One region of the Bacillus sp. FJAT-27231 genome, then DNA from elsewhere that is predicted to be linked to it. Evidence: riboswitches for the same ligand, from Rfam matches in the RefSeq annotation. Region 1 holds a riboswitch; the other holds the start of a gene.
What was found. A riboswitch is a leader RNA that binds a small molecule or an ion and turns the genes downstream of it on or off. The one in region 1 is predicted to bind glycine.
Positions count from the first base shown of each region.

Region 1 (7,826 bases):
TTTTCAAATTGGTAAGGGGAGATTTTATGTTACGGAACAATGAACGAGGCTTTACGCTTGCAGAAAGCTTGCTTTCTTTAATGATAATTGTGATGTTGGCTGCCTCTGTGCTGCCGTTAATGGTGCAAATGACAGGACAGTCTAAAGCTCTATGGGAGCGGCAAAAAGGAATGAGGTTCTTATATGAGGAGAGTGGAAAGAGGCTGCTTGAAAGAAAGGACTTTCAAGTCGTTTATGAAGAGGAGGGAGAGAAGTATGATATTTCCTGGGAAACGACGAAGGCAGCCGCTTGCTTTAAAGTATCGGGACAAGCTTCTTGTATTAACAAACAATAATGGCTTTACGATGGTAGAGTCTTTATTTGTTTTAATGATTTTTATTAGTATGGCTGCTCTCTTTCCTCTTATCTACGGGACCGTCTATCGGGTGGAGGAGCAGCTTGATCCAGAAAGAAGAACGGAATGGGAGTTGTTTGTACTGCAGCTGCGAAAAGAGTTATATATGTCTCATTCTCTGAAGATAACAGATGAGCAAATCACATTTATACAAGAAGGTGAAGTGGTTTCAATTGAGAAATATAAAGAGGGGATAAGGAGAAGGGTTGGAGGCAGAGGACATGAAATGATTTTGCAGGAAGTTTCTTCTGTGCAATTTTATCCGTGCGATTCCTCACTATGCACAAGAGCTGTTTTTAAAAACGGTGAAAAGGAAAGAGCGTATCTTCATCTTTTTGCAGGGGAAGCAATATGAAAGGCTTAATCAGTAATGAAAGGGGGGTTCTTCTCCCTTACACGATTCTTCTCTTTACCGTTGTTTGCACAGCGGCCATTTTTGGAACGGGAATCTTTGTCAGTAAGCAGAAAACAGCTTTGTTTTTAACAGACTACTATGAAACGAAAGTGATAGAGTTCATGGCACTGCAGGAAATTTTCATGCTTCTGGAAAATGGAGAGGAGATTTCCGGTATGTACCGTACAGATCGTGGGGATGTCACATATAAAGTGATACCAGACGAGACAGAGGAATTAGTAGCGATTCATTTAAAGACGGCTAAAGCAGAAACAAGATTTTCAACAAGGATAATTTATAGCATGGCCGATCGACAAATTGTCCGCTGGATTGAATAGCAGGTGTTTAGAACGAGCAGAAATTGGAAAAAATGACACCGACTGCAGGAGGCGGTGTTTGTGAACGAATACGTAAAATATTTTATTGCAACGTTTCTTAGTTATTGGAATGAACCGAAGCAAGTAAGAAGAGAAAAACGTTACCAGAAACGGGCTGGGCGTGCGGCCTTTTCTTCTAGATGGTTTGGTTTGCTTCCTTGGGCGCTGCGCCAGCTCTTTTATAAAAAGTGATGGCGCAGCGCTTTATTTAGGAATGCAAGTAAATCACCCCACCATTAATAATATTCACATCGATCTTTGGAGAATATTGTTTTTCTAATGCCGCCTTTTCGATAAAATAAGCCTCAGGTTTTTCTTCGTCTTCATAAAAAGAATCAAGCAGGAGGGAGTCTTCCTCCCATTCTTTTTGTGCTTTTACCGCCCATTGATGATTTTCTTTTTCAAGCTGGGAGGTTAAAAAGCGCTGCAATCGCTTAACGCCGCTTTTTGGTTTAATTAAGGGAGTAATGGTAAAAGAAAAATCAGGGATTTTTGATACGAGCTGTTTACGGTTGAGTACGTCCATGAACTCTTCTTGAATCATTCCGTTAATTAAATTGAGGCCAAGTGAATAAAAGATATCTTTTTTATGATTGGCTTCATAGGATACTTTTACATTTATTAAAAGCCATGGATGAAGCGGCTGGCGATGACCGGTGGCTCTTTGTTCGTAGAGCCTGATAAAACGGGTATGTTCTTTCGCCGATTGAAAAATCTGTTGCAGACGAGGGGTGCCGAAGTGGATAGATTCCCCTTCAAGATCAGCCGGTATTTTGGTTTGATCGGTAATGAAGGTTACGGAAAGCGGCTCCGCTTTCATTCCAGTTTTTTCGGCATAATGCCAATAAAAAGGCCGATTCATCAATTCTTTATCAATGGCAGGCGTTAGTTTGACACTAAGTGACCCTTCTGTTTTCTCTAAAAAAGTACATTCAGTGGCTTTAAAATAGTCTTCAAGAAATAGATGAATTTCGTTCTTCACTAAAGCGCTCCTCCTCTTTTTTCCACTCGTTGGCTAATTCGATGGCCGCTTCAAGGTTTTTCATTTTGACGTGCAGCTCTCCTTCTGTTTTGGAGTGCTGAAAAATATCCACTAAATGTTCCTGCATATTAGGAAGATCGATTCTCTCTAAAATATCATCTAGTTGCCCGACAGCCTGCTCAAATAGATGGATTTTTTCATAGAGCAGCTGCAGAATTCGGTCTTCAATTGTATCTTCAATGCTGAAGTTATAAATGCACACATCTTTTGTTTGTCCGAATCGATGAACACGGCCGATCCGCTGTTCAAGTCGCATTGGATTCCAGGGAAGATCAAAATTAATGACATGGTGGCAAAATTGTAGGTTTAATCCTTCGCCGCCCGCTTCCGTCGCGATTAGAATCTGAGCCTGCTTCTCGAAAAGCTGCTTCATCCAATCTTTCTTTCCGCGTTTAAACCCACCGCGGAAGGGGACGGATGTAATCCCGTTTTGTTTAAAGAACCACTGTAAATATAGCTGCGTTGCCCGGTATTCAGTAAAAATAATTACTTTGTCATTAATCGATTGAACGAGCTGAAGTGCTTTTTCTGCTTTAGAGTTGTGCGTAATGTTCTGTATATGTGACAAAGCGTTTTGAAAACTCTCTGGAAAATCAAGATGGTTTCCATTCAGCTTCTTCGCCATGTTTCTTAAGGTGAAAAAGACGGCTTCTTTGCTGCTGCAGGCTTCCCGCTGCAAAGTAAGCAAGGAAAAAGCAGACCGTACATCATCTGGCTGGCTGCGGACGAGCTGTTCAAGAGCTTGATAGAGCGAGCGTTCTTCCTCTGTGAAAGTCACTTTAACGGATTCTACTTTTCTGGCTGTCCACTCCACACCTGTATCCTGCCGACGGTTACGAATCATCACTTTATTCATGAGCTTAATTAAATGGTGATGGTTTTGTACTTGCCGGTCTCCTTTTTTAAACTGCTCACTAAACTGTCCTTCGCTTCCCAAATGACCAGGCTTTAATAGCGAAACGAGATGGAACATTTCATCAAGCCGGTTTTGAATAGGTGTCGCTGTGAGTAATAGGCAAAATTTCTTTTTTAAGTGACGGACAAATTGATAGTTTTTTGTTTTATGGTTTTTTAATTTATGAGCTTCATCAATAATAACTAAGTCATAGTCTTGTTCATAAATTTTTTCCTTGTGCGGACTTCGTTTGGCTGTATCGATCGAGGAAATGACGATATCATGCTCATCCCAGGCATAAAACTTCTTTTGGGCAATAGCAGGAATGTAAAATTTAGTAGTTAACTCATGGGCCCATTGAGAAACGAGAGAAGCCGGAGCTAAGATTAAAACTTTTTTCACGAGGCCGCGAATCAAATACTCTTTTAATACTAGCCCAGCTTCGATTGTTTTGCCGAGTCCTACTTCATCCGCTAAAATAGCTTTGCCATTCATTTCTTCCACTACTCTTCTAGCTGCTTCAAGCTGATGCGGAAGAGCCGTAAGTTCCGGCAGAAAGCTAGGAGCTAACAATCCTTCAAAATCAGGGACCATCATTCGTCTTTCCATATTAATAGTCGATTGGAAAAGCGGCCAGCTCCCCCAAGGCCCATCTTGTTCGAGTCTTTTTTCTAATTCCTCTTCCCAGCTATGATCGAAATAAATTTCCACATCCATTTGAAAAACTCCTTTATAAAATATGTTGCCGAAACCTTACCTTTAATGGTAGGATGTAAGTGAACAAAATATTATGTCATTTTGCAAAAAAGCGAATATTGTTGATTTACTCTAATCCGATGTTCATAGTATGCCCATTTATTAACTAAATATAGCGAATGAAGGCGAGGGGAGAGACTGTTTATACAGCGCCGAAGGAGCAAACAAGCTTTTTGTGAATCTCTCAGGCAAAAGAACTCTTGCTGGACGCGACTCTGGAGAGCGTTTCGTTAACGAAACCACCAAAGAAGACAGCCTGTTTACCAGGTTAAACTTTCAGGTTCAAGGACAGAGAACAACTTGTAAAAGCTGTTCTTTGTCTTTTTTTATGCAAAAATAATGGGCTGAACCGCAGGAAGACAATGAAAGGGGTAGGGAAATGGGAGAATTAAAGCGCACACCATTGTTTGAATCGTACCAGCGATCTGGAGCAAAAACGATTGATTTTGGAGGATGGGAACTGCCTGTTCAATTTTCAAGTATTAAAGAAGAACATGAGGCTGTCCGCACAAAGGCAGGGCTTTTTGATGTTTCTCATATGGGGGAAATTACAGTAAAGGGAAAAGACTCCTTAGCCTTTCTACAAAAAATGATGACGAACGACTTGTCAAAGCTCCAGCCAGATCAAGCAATCTATACGATTATGTGTAATGAAAAAGGCGGAGCTGTCGATGATTTGCTCGTCTACATGCTAGCTGAAGATGATTATCTACTTGTTGTGAATGCAGCGAATACAGATAAAGATTTTGATTGGCTGAAGAAGCATCAAGCAGGAAATATAGAAGTTGAAAACGTATCAAAAGACTGGGCACAACTCGCTATTCAAGGTCCTGCTGCTGAAGGAATTTTGCAAAAGCTAGTGGCTGATGTGGATTTAAGTGAGATTAAGTCTTTTAAGTTTAAGCAGGAAGTTAGAATTAACGGGATACCAGCTCTCGTATCACGAACTGGTTACACAGGAGAAGATGGCTTTGAGATTTATAGCCGAAGTGAAGATGCCCCTAAGCTATGGGAAGATCTTTTAGAGGCTGGCAAAGAAGACGGTCTTCTTCCATGCGGACTCGGTGCGCGTGATACCTTACGCTTTGAAGCGAACCTTGCTTTATATGGACAGGAGCTAGCTGATGATATTTCACCACTTGAAGCAGGCTTAGGTTTTGCAGTAAAGACAAACAAAGAGGACTTTATTGGCCTAGACGTGTTGAAAGAGCAGAAAGAAAATGGTCCGAAGCGGAAATTGATTGGTCTTGAGATGATAGATCGGGGAATTCCGCGTCACGGCTATCTTGTTTTTTCCGGTGAAGAAGAAGTGGGTCATGTAACGACCGGTACTCAATCACCGACGTTAAAGAAAAATATTGGTCTGGCTTTAGTGAAAGCAGAGTATGCTGTACCTGATCAAGAGCTGCAAGTAGAAATCCGCGGCAAAAAATTAACAGCTAAAACGGTAAAACCACCATTTTATAAACGCTCAAAATAAGAAAGAGAGAAGGGGAATATAATGAAGCATCGTTACTTGCCGATGACAGAAACGGATAAAAAGGAAATGCTTGCAACAGTGGGTGTCCAAACGGTAGATGAATTATTTGCCGACATTCCTGAAAAAGTACGTTTTCAGGGATTATATAATATTAAAGAAGCAAAAGCAGAACCAGCGTTGAAAAAAGAATTAAGCGCAATGGCTGCTAAAAACATCAATGCGAAACAATATGCTTCCTTTTTAGGGGCAGGTGTATATGATCACTATACGCCGTCTATTGTAGACCACGTTATTTCTCGTTCAGAATTTTACACAGCTTACACACCGTACCAGCCAGAAATTTCCCAAGGGGAACTGCAAGCGATCTTTGAATTCCAAACGATGATTTGCGAATTAACGGGTATGGATGTAGCGAACTCTTCTATGTATGACGGAGGCACAGCGTTGGCGGAAGCAGCTATGCTAAGCGCTGGTCAGACGAAAAGAAAGAAAGTACTCGTATCAGAAACGGTTCATCCAGAGTCACGCGATGTGTTAGCGACTTACGCAAAAGGCCAAAACATTGAAGTAGTGGTAATCCCGCACAAAAATGGAGTAACAGACATTGATCAGCTAAATGAATTAGTCGATAACGATACAGCAGCTGTGATCGTTCAATATCCTAACTTCTTCGGTGCGATTGAGTCACTTTCTGAAGTAGAAAAAGCGGCTCATGACGCAAAAGCCATGTTTGTTGTTTCTTCTAATCCACTTGCTCTTGGTGCACTGACACCTCCAGGAAAATTTGGTGCTGATATTGTGATCGGTGACGCTCAGCCATTTGGCATTCCGGCTCAATTTGGCGGACCGCACTGCGGATACTTTGCAGTAACGAAAAAGCTGATGCGTAAAGTGCCAGGCCGTCTCGTTGGCCAGACGCATGATGATCAAGGACAACGCGGCTTCGTATTGACGCTGCAAGCACGCGAGCAGCATATCCGTCGTGACAAAGCGACTTCTAACATTTGCTCCAATCAGGCACTTAACGCTCTTGCAGCCAGTGTAGCTATGACAGCTTTAGGTAAAAAAGGTGTGCGTGAAATCGCGACACAAAACTTGCAAAAAGCATTTTTTGCTAGAGAGACGTTAAAGCAAAATGGAGTAGAAGTCTTGTTTGAGGGACCTGTATTTAATGAATTTGTTATTCGCCTCAATAAACCGGTAAGAGAAGTAAACCAAAAGCTGCTTGAAAAAGGCATTATTGGCGGTTATGACCTTGGTCTTACTTACGATGGTCTTGAAAATTGCATGCTCGTTGCTGTGACAGAACTGCGGACAAAAGAAGAAATTGAACTTTTTGCAAAAGAATTGGGGGATAGCCATGAATAAGAAGGACCAAGAGCTTATTTTCGAATTGTCTCAACCAGGGCGGATTGGCTATAGTCTGCCTGAATTAGATGTACCAGAAGCAGATTTGTCTGCCCTTTTGCCTGCAGGATATTTACGTGAGGAAGAGCCGGAACTTCCGGAAGTCTCTGAACTTGATATTATGCGTCATTACACAGCGCTATCAAATAGAAACCATGGTGTGGATTCTGGATTTTATCCACTTGGTTCTTGTACGATGAAATACAATCCGAAAATTAATGAAGACGTTGCTCGTTTTGAAGGTTTTGCTCATGTGCATCCCCTTCAACAAGAAGAAACTGTACAAGGAGCAATGGAGCTATTGTACGACCTTCAAGAGCATTTAAAAGAAATTACAGGCATGGATGAAGTGACACTGCAGCCAGCAGCAGGAGCTCAGGGTGAGTGGACGGGATTAATGATGATTCGTGCTTACCATGAAGAAAACGGGGACTTTAATCGTACAAAAGTAATTGTACCGGATTCTGCTCACGGTACAAACCCAGCCTCTGCTACAGTTGCCGGTTTTGAAACGGTAACGGTGAAGTCTGGGGAAGACGGCTTAGTAGATTTAGAAGATTTAAGACGGGTAGCGGACGAGACAACTGCAGCGCTCATGCTGACAAATCCAAATACACTTGGCTTATTTGAAGAAAATATTTTAGAAATCACTGAAATCATTCACGGTGTCGGCGGCAAGGTGTATTATGACGGCGCCAACTTAAATGCCGTTATGTCAAAAGCCCGTCCTGGAGATATGGGATTTGATGTGGTTCACTTAAATCTCCATAAAACATTTACGGGTCCTCACGGCGGCGGCGGTCCGGGTTCTGGTCCAGTCGGCGTGAAGAAGGATTTAATTCCTTACTTGCCAAAACCGGTTCTAGTGAAAGAAGAAGGCGTCTATCGTTTCGATTATAACCGCCCGCAGTCCATTGGCCGCGTAAAACCGTTTTACGGAAACTTTGGCATTAATGTTCGCGCTTATACGTATATCCGCTCAATGGGCCCAGATGGCTTAAAAGCGGTAACAGAATATGCGGTATTAAACGCTAACTATATGATGCGCAGACTTGCTCCTTATTTTGACCTGCCGTTTAA
Region 1 is NZ_LFZU01000001.1:2,719,141-2,726,966, reverse strand. It holds gene comGD (competence type IV pilus minor pilin ComGD) at 1-43, shown strand, start outside; gene AC623_RS21535 (type II secretion system protein) at 27-335, shown strand; gene comGF (competence type IV pilus minor pilin ComGF) at 256-750, shown strand; gene AC623_RS13085 (competence type IV pilus minor pilin ComGG) at 747-1,127, shown strand; gene AC623_RS21120 (YqzE family protein) at 1,188-1,358, shown strand; gene AC623_RS13080 (YqhG family protein) at 1,375-2,148, opposite strand; gene AC623_RS13075 (DEAD/DEAH box helicase) at 2,120-3,820, opposite strand; glycine riboswitch at 3,979-4,069, shown strand; glycine riboswitch at 4,073-4,153, shown strand; gene gcvT (glycine cleavage system aminomethyltransferase GcvT) at 4,239-5,339, shown strand; gene gcvPA (aminomethyl-transferring glycine dehydrogenase subunit GcvPA) at 5,361-6,707, shown strand; gene gcvPB (aminomethyl-transferring glycine dehydrogenase subunit GcvPB) at 6,700-7,826, shown strand, end outside.

Region 2 (7,826 bases), 770 kb from region 1:
TTGGTGAGCGAACGGGCAATGTGTTCCGCATCGGTGACCAAATCACTGTTCGGGTGAGAGATGTCAATAAGGATGAACAATCGATTGACTTTGAAATCGTTGGCATGAAAAATATAAGAAAGCGTCCAGCTGTGGAGACTAAAACGATTAATGTAAAATCAAAAAGTCAAAAAGCGAGCGGCCCGCAAGGAAACAGTGAAGAAGGAGCGGGCGGTGAGTGGACGAATCAGTCGCCGAACAAAAAGAAAAAACGCGGCAAGTATTATGAAGGCGTACCGAAAAAGCAAGCGAAGAAAAGACGCCGGAATAAAGGATAATAGGTACCCGGCGGCTCTTTTAGCTGCCGGGTCGGACTGAATAATGGAAGGTGAAGAAGGATGCCAAAGGGAGAAGGAAAAGTAGTCGCGCAAAACAAAAAGGCGCATCATGATTTTTTTATCGAAGAAACATTTGAAGCGGGGATTGTACTGCAAGGAACTGAAATTAAATCAATTCGCGCCGGACGGGTAAATTTGAAAGATGCGTTTGCCCGCATACAAAAAGGGGAAGTATTCGTATATAACATGCATATCAGCCCTTATGAACAAGGGAACCGTTATAACCATGATCCGCTTAGAACGAGAAAGCTGCTGCTGCACCGTAAGCAGATTGATAAGCTGATTGGGGAAACGAAGGAAGCCGGCTATTCCATTGTGCCGCTGAAAATGTATTTAAAAGACGGCTATGCGAAACTGTTAATTGGTCTGGCTAAAGGGAAGAAAAAATTCGATAAGCGGGAAGATTTGAAGAAGAAAGAAGCGAAGCGTGACGTGGAGCGTGCATTTAGAGAACGGCAAAAAGGGTGAAAAGCGAACAGCTGTTGCTTTTTTTGCTGATTATGTTATAATAAGAACTGTAGCTAAGCTTCGGACATAGAGTCCAATTCCTATTTTTATAATGGGGACGTTACGGATTCGACAGGGATAGTTCGAGCTTGGGCTGCGAGCCGAGGGGATCGTCCTCGTAAAAACGTCAAAGCCAATAATAACTGGCAAACAAAACAACAACCTCGCTTTAGCTGCCTAATAACAGCTTGAAGCGGTTCCTCCCTCCATCGCCCATGTGGTAGGGTAAGGGACTCACTCTTAGTGGGCTACGCCGTAGTTCTCCGCCTGGGGACAAAGGAAGAGATGAATCAGGCTAGCTGTCCAGACGCCCGTCGATAGGCAAAAGGAACAGCGAAACCCGTAATATATCGACTACGCTCGTAGACGTTCAAGTGCCGTTATCTTTGGACGTGGGTTCGATTAGTAAATAGTCGCCTTGTATGGTAACATACAAGTGAAAATTCGGCTTTATCGGTGAAACCTAAGTCATCGAATGATGATAAGGCAATGCCGAGCGGTATGTGGAGCAATCCAACAGCCGTGTATCGACTTATAGGCTGCCACTTAGCGGGCAGTACTAGGATGCGGGAAGCTGCCTGAGAGATCTGGGTAAAACTATTTTTCGCATAAGACGCCGAAGGACCTGTCTTACTACGCAGGTTCAAGATATAGTCAGTGCCATGACGAAAGCATGGAAAAGCACGTCCCACCGTCTCCACCATACATAATTTGGTGGATATTATCTAGTTAATTAAAAGACTTGCCAAACGTGGCAAGTCTTTTTGTGTTCGTGAACGAGAAGGAGGTCTTTAACAGTTTTTATATGTTAAAAAAGGCTTCCTCAAATAATAATTTTGCTTTTAGCATAGCTGTTGTATACTTTCCATTTCGAGGAGTGACTCTGTCGTAGTGTTCCAATATCCATTTGGCTCGATTTCTTTTTTATCTATTCTGAGATAGGGGGAAACTTCTTTTAAAATAATCAACACACTCTCTTTGTTCTTTATAGACAATGTATAAGAGTCCTTGTGAAGGCCAGGCTTATAATTCTTCTTGTTACTAATGGCTCCGCCGGTCAGTGTTTGAATGTATAGAAGAAGCTCTTTATCCGACGAAGAAATGGTAATGCAAGGACGCCGATGTTCTCTTTGATGCATTCTAGTTAGTGTGATAGAGCCTTCCCCGTCTATAATTCCTGCTAAATAGCCCGCTTCCCAATCTTTCATGTCCTCTCCCCCTAAATTATTGTTATTCCTGAAAAAATGGAAGCTTTATGAAAGAAAAAACTCGTCAAGTTGTGATGATCATCAACTTGTATAGAAGCTTCAAAACATAGAATTGTTATTTCTATGAGTCTATTTTTCTAAGAAAGGATAATAAAAATTAAGTTTTTATTTAGATAATGATCCAAGTATAGGGTTTAGATACGAGAAGCCTTACTAACCCAGCGCATAACAGCCGTGATGACATCTTCCAGTTCTCTGCCGATTGGGGTTAAGGAATAGATGACTTTTCTTGGGGAGGATTCGAATGTCTTCTTTACGACTAGTCCTTCGTTTTCTAGCTCCCGCAGCCGTTCTGTGAGGAGCCGGTCAGAGATGCCAGAGATTTCATTTAGCAATTCGTGATATCTTTTATCACCCTTTAGCAAAGTATAAATAATGATTCCCATCCAACGCTTGCCAATGAATTCAATCGTATGGTGAAAGTTATCGCAAATCGTCGCTTTGTCTTTATGTTTCTTCTGAAGACAATTCCATTCATTTTGTTCGCTCATTCTGATAACCTCAATGTTTTTATCTTAATTTTAGCATAGAGTATTTGACAACCCAAGCTTACTAGTAGTAAGCTTATTTTTGAACTTACTATTAGTAAGTTTAATTGGGAGGGAAAAGTATGATAACAACGATGCCAAGCTTATCAGAAGTCATTCGCAATCGACATTCTGTTAGAAAATATGATCCACATTATAAAATTCCGAGACAGGAAATAGAGGAAATGCTGCAAGAAGCCATGTTAGCTCCATCATCTAGTAATCTTCAGCCGTGGCGCTTTATCGTCATTGATGATGAAGAAACGAAGAAGGAACTGAAGGCTATTGCTTATAATCAGGAGCAAGTTGAGACATCTTCAGCAGTTATTGCCGTTTTAGGTGATATTGAGATGTACAAGAATGTCGAAAAAGTATACCGCAGCAGCTATGAGGCAGGTTTCATCGACGAAGCGAGCATGAACAAGCTAATTCAGAATACGAATAATACTTATCCTAATGCGCCTGTTGAAGCAAGAGCTAATATTGCTTCATTTGACACAGGCCTCGTCTCGATGCAGCTTATGCTGATTGCCAAAGCGAATGGTTACGATACGGTAACGATGGGTGGATTTGATAAGCAAAAATTTGCTGAGCGGTTTGATGTGCCAGAAAGATATATTCCAATTGTTTTAATCGCTCTTGGCAAGGCCGCTGCGCCAGCTCATAAAACGACCCGGCTGCCGCTTGAAGAAATGGTTCGTTTTATCTAATTAAATAAATACCTCTATCAATAGGGGAGTGAAGGAGCATTCCGCGATTTTGCGGGATGCTCCTTTGTTCATTTTATTAACGATAAAAAAATAACAAATTAATCAAAAAACAGTTGACAATTACAACTATTTTTAATATTCTAAACGAAACATAGCGGATGACGATTGTGGGAGAGTGCGAGTAATGAGCCACCGAAGGAGCAAGTTCCAAAAAAGACCCTTGGAACTAATCTCTCAGGTAGAAGAACCACAATGGGACGCACCTCTGGAGAGCGCGTTTAAATACGCCACCAAAGGGGAAGACTCAATCCGATCGCTGGATGGAGTTAAACTCTCAGGTAAAAGGACAGAGAAGGGAACGTTACCCTTTTCTGTCCTTTTTTGCGTGCAGAAAAGGTGACGAGATAGAGCACTTTTCTAAAAGAGAAGAGTGAAAAAGCTTGGTTATTCAGCAGCGAGCGAACGAAATGTAAACGAATAGGAGGCGTAGAGATGAGTTTGCAAAATAATGATTTCACTATTTTCGAAGCGATTGAGCATGAGAAACGTCGCCAGCATGAAACGCTGGAGTTGATTGCATCAGAGAACTTTGTCAGCACGGATGTTTTAGAAGCAATGGGAAGCGTCATGACAAATAAATATGCTGAGGGTTATCCGGGGAAACGTTATTACGGCGGCTGTGAATTTGTTGATGTGGCAGAGCGGACAGCGATTGAACGGTTAACGACACTGTTCGGTGCCAAGTATGCCAATGTTCAGCCTCATTCAGGGGCACAGGCGAACCTTGCCGTTTTTTATGCATTGCTTCAGCCTGGCGACAAAATTATGGGGATGAATCTTTCGCACGGCGGGCATTTAACTCACGGAAGTCCTGTAAGCATCTCTGGCAAGTGGTTTGAAGTAGTTTCTTACGGAGTCAAGGAAGATACACAATTAATTGATTATGACGAAGTAGAGGCGATGGCTCGTAAAGAAAAGCCCAAATTAATTATTGCTGGTGCAAGCGCTTACCCAAGGACGATTGATTTTGCCAGATTCAAAGAAATTGCCGATCAAGTGGGTGCAAAGTTCATGGTAGACATGGCACACATCGCGGGACTTGTAGCAGCCGGTCTTCACCCTTCTCCGATTCCTTATGCAGATGTAGTGACAAGCACGACCCATAAAACATTAAGAGGACCACGCGGCGGCTTTATTTTAACGAACGACGAAGAGATCATTAAAGCGGTTAACAAAGCGGTATTCCCTGGTATTCAAGGTGGACCGTTGATGCATATCATTGCCGCAAAAGCGGTTGCTTTTAACGAAGCTCTACAGCCAGCCTTTAAAGATTACGCCAAACAGGTGATTAAAAACAGCCAAAAACTTGGGGAAGTATTAAAGAAAGAAGGAGCAGCTCTCGTCTCTGGAGGAACGGATAATCATCTGATTTTGCTAGATGTGCGCCCATGGGGGTTAACTGGAAAAGAAGCAGAGCGTCTGCTTGAAGAAGCAGGAATCACAGTGAATAAGAATACGATTCCTTACGATCCAGAAAGTCCTTTTGTGACGAGCGGAGTCCGGATGGGAACTGCTGCCTTAACAACGCGCGGAATGAAAGAAGAACAAATGGAACAGATTGCCCAAGTGATTGCTGCTGTACTGAAAAGTAAAGGGGAGCCGGCAGTGGTGGCAGAGGCTAAAGAAAAAACTGCGTCTATCTGCGGAGTTTATCCGTTATTCCAACAGCCGATCAACGTATAAGAAAGGAGCATCATAATGGAATTTCAGAGTTGCTTTGATATTATCGGACCTATTATGGTTGGACCATCAAGTTCCCATACTGCTGGTGTTGTGTCGATTGGCAAATTCATTTATGAACTGCTGGATGGTTGTCCTGAAGAGGCAGACATTATTTTCTACGACTCTTTTGCTGAAACGTATCAAGGCCATGGGACAGATAAAGCACTTCTTGGCGGATTACTCGGCATGGGTACGGATGACCCGGGAATTCGGCATGCATTGCAGCTTGCATATAAAGCGGGTCTTGATTACACGATTGAACCTCAAGGGTCTTGCCTATTCTTTGATCATCCCAATACAACGATGGTAACCGCAAAAAGAGGGGATCATCTTGTAAAAGTAGGCGGAGCTTCGCTAGGAGGCGGTTTATCTAAAATCTTTATGATTAACGGACGAATGGTGGATATCCGTCTGAGCACAAGCGATGATTTTTCAGCCTTGGCTAAAAACTACCAAGTGTACCGATTAAGAGAAGAAATTGCGAGGAATGCCTGATGGAAATTTTATCAATGAGAGAACTTCTGGAATTCTGTGAAAAGGAACAGAAAACGATCGGTGAAACCATGCTGATGCTGGAAGAAAAGAAGTCAGGAAGAGATCAACAAACGATTCTTCGTATGATGGAAGAACGATTGATCAAGATGAAGGAAGCCGTTGATATTGGAACAAAGGATTCCTCTCCTGCACCAAGCGGTATTTCAGGGGGAGATGCCGTTAAGATGGGAGAGTACGTGAAGTCTGGAAAACCGCTTACAGGCAGCTATATTAGCCAGGCTATGACATTTTCACTCGCTACTTCAGAGAGCAATGCTCGAATGGGTGTTATTGTAGCCACTCCAACTGCTGGAGCAGCAGGCATTTTACCTGGCGTGCTATTCTCCCTGCATCAAAATGATGGAACGCCTTTTAAAGATTTGGTTATGGGATTATTTACGGCTAGCATGCTTGGGTATGTAATTGCCAATCGCTCATTTATTTCAGGGGCTGCTGGCGGTTGTCAGGCAGAGGTTGGCTCGGCAGCTGCGATGGCTGCCGGTACCATTACGGAATTAAAGGGAGGAAGCCCGCAGCAAGCGGTACATGCAACCGCTATAGCAATGAAATCTCTTTTGGGATTAGTTTGTGATCCTGTTGCCGGTCTTGTCGAAGTGCCTTGCGTTAAACGAAATGCAATTGGCACATCCATTGCTTTTTCAGCTGCCGATCTGGCTCTTGCCGGAGTAGAAAGCCGGATTCCGTGTGATGAAGTGATTGAGGCAATGTATAAGGTAGGGAAAGACATGCCAAGAACACTCCGGGAAACAGCTCTTGGGGGCCTTGCCGTAACGGAAACGGGACTCAAGGTTAAAGAACGGCTGTTTTGCAGTAAAAAATAACGAGAAGTTCGTAAGTCAATCCAGACATCATGCAGGGGGAACAACATGATGTCTGGATCTAACATCACGATAAAAGGGGAAGCGTGAGTTTGATCGCTACGTATTTTCAGAGGGAAGAAAGGATAGGGTATAGCTTTTGGGAGCTGTACCCATCCATGCACAAAAAAGACGTCACGATAGAGGTGCTGTCTTACACAAAAGGGGTTTACTAAGTTTTTATATAAATAAAAGAAAAAGCGTTGTAGAGAAAGGGAGAAAAGAAACAATGACAAAAGCGACTGCAGATTTACTATATAGCAAAGAGCACGAATGGGTATTTCAACTAAGTGGAAACCGTGTAAGAATCGGTATTTCTGATTATGCACAAAAACAGTTGGGTGATATCGTATTCGTAGAAAATCCAGAAGTGGATGGCGAAGTAGCAGCAAATGAATCGATGGGAACAATTGAATCGGTCAAGGCGGTATCAGAGTTATTCTCTCCTGTATCTGGCACGGTCGTGACAGTGAATGAGCTATTAGAAGATGAACCTGCGTTAATTAACGAGCAGCCATATGAAGACGGCTGGTTAATTGAAGTAGAAATGTCTAATCCAGAAGAGCTTAAAGAACTTTTAAGCGAAAATGGCTACCAAGAATTTATTCGTGAAGAAGAGTAAGCAGAGCATGAACGCTATTCCCTCCTTTATGTAAAACAAGAGAAGGGGAAGTTTTTCGTCAGGGATGAACAATCAAGCACACAGTTTTCCGTTCTATCTTTCGCACAATCGGTAGCTAGGACAGCTCAATACTGCATGACATACAAGAGAAAGAGACGGAAGACATTCCATTATGTATGAATGTAAGGCGAAACCACTGTGAATGAAGGGCATGAAAAAGTACTTTCTAACCTGCTCATTCTAGTGGTTTTAATTAAGTCAAAATTAAGTCAAGCGTGGTAGGAGTGGATGATATGGCGAATGAGTATGTCCGCAAACCGGAATGGCTCAAAATTAAATTAAATACAAACGAAGATTATACAGGACTAAAGAAAATGATGCGTGAAAAAAAGCTGCACACGGTTTGTGAAGAAGCAAAATGTCCTAATATCCACGAATGCTGGGCTGTGCGTAAAACGGCAACCTTTATGATTTTAGGAAGTGTCTGCACGCGCGCCTGCCGTTTCTGTGCTGTGCAGACTGGCCTTCCAACGGAACTAGATTGGAACGAGCCGAAGCGTGTAGCAGAATCAGTCGAGCAAATGGGGTTAAAGCATGTGGTCATTACGGCTGTAGCTCGTG
Region 2 is NZ_LFZU01000001.1:3,487,994-3,495,819, reverse strand. It holds gene rnr (ribonuclease R) at 1-317, shown strand, start outside; gene smpB (SsrA-binding protein SmpB) at 378-845, shown strand; RNA gene ssrA (transfer-messenger RNA) at 947-1,289, shown strand; gene AC623_RS16875 (LAGLIDADG family homing endonuclease) at 1,727-2,092, opposite strand; gene AC623_RS16870 (winged helix-turn-helix transcriptional regulator) at 2,287-2,643, opposite strand; gene AC623_RS16865 (nitroreductase family protein) at 2,763-3,389, shown strand; glycine riboswitch at 3,548-3,649, shown strand; glycine riboswitch at 3,653-3,741, shown strand; gene glyA (serine hydroxymethyltransferase) at 3,882-5,132, shown strand; gene AC623_RS16850 (serine dehydratase beta chain) at 5,148-5,666, shown strand; gene sdaAA (L-serine ammonia-lyase, iron-sulfur-dependent, subunit alpha) at 5,666-6,547, shown strand; gene gcvH (glycine cleavage system protein GcvH) at 6,813-7,205, shown strand; gene lipA (lipoyl synthase) at 7,499-7,826, shown strand, end outside.
Region 2: it holds a riboswitch for glycine, as region 1 does, so the genes downstream of both, glyA (serine hydroxymethyltransferase) here and gcvT (glycine cleavage system aminomethyltransferase GcvT) in region 1, are expected to answer to the same signal.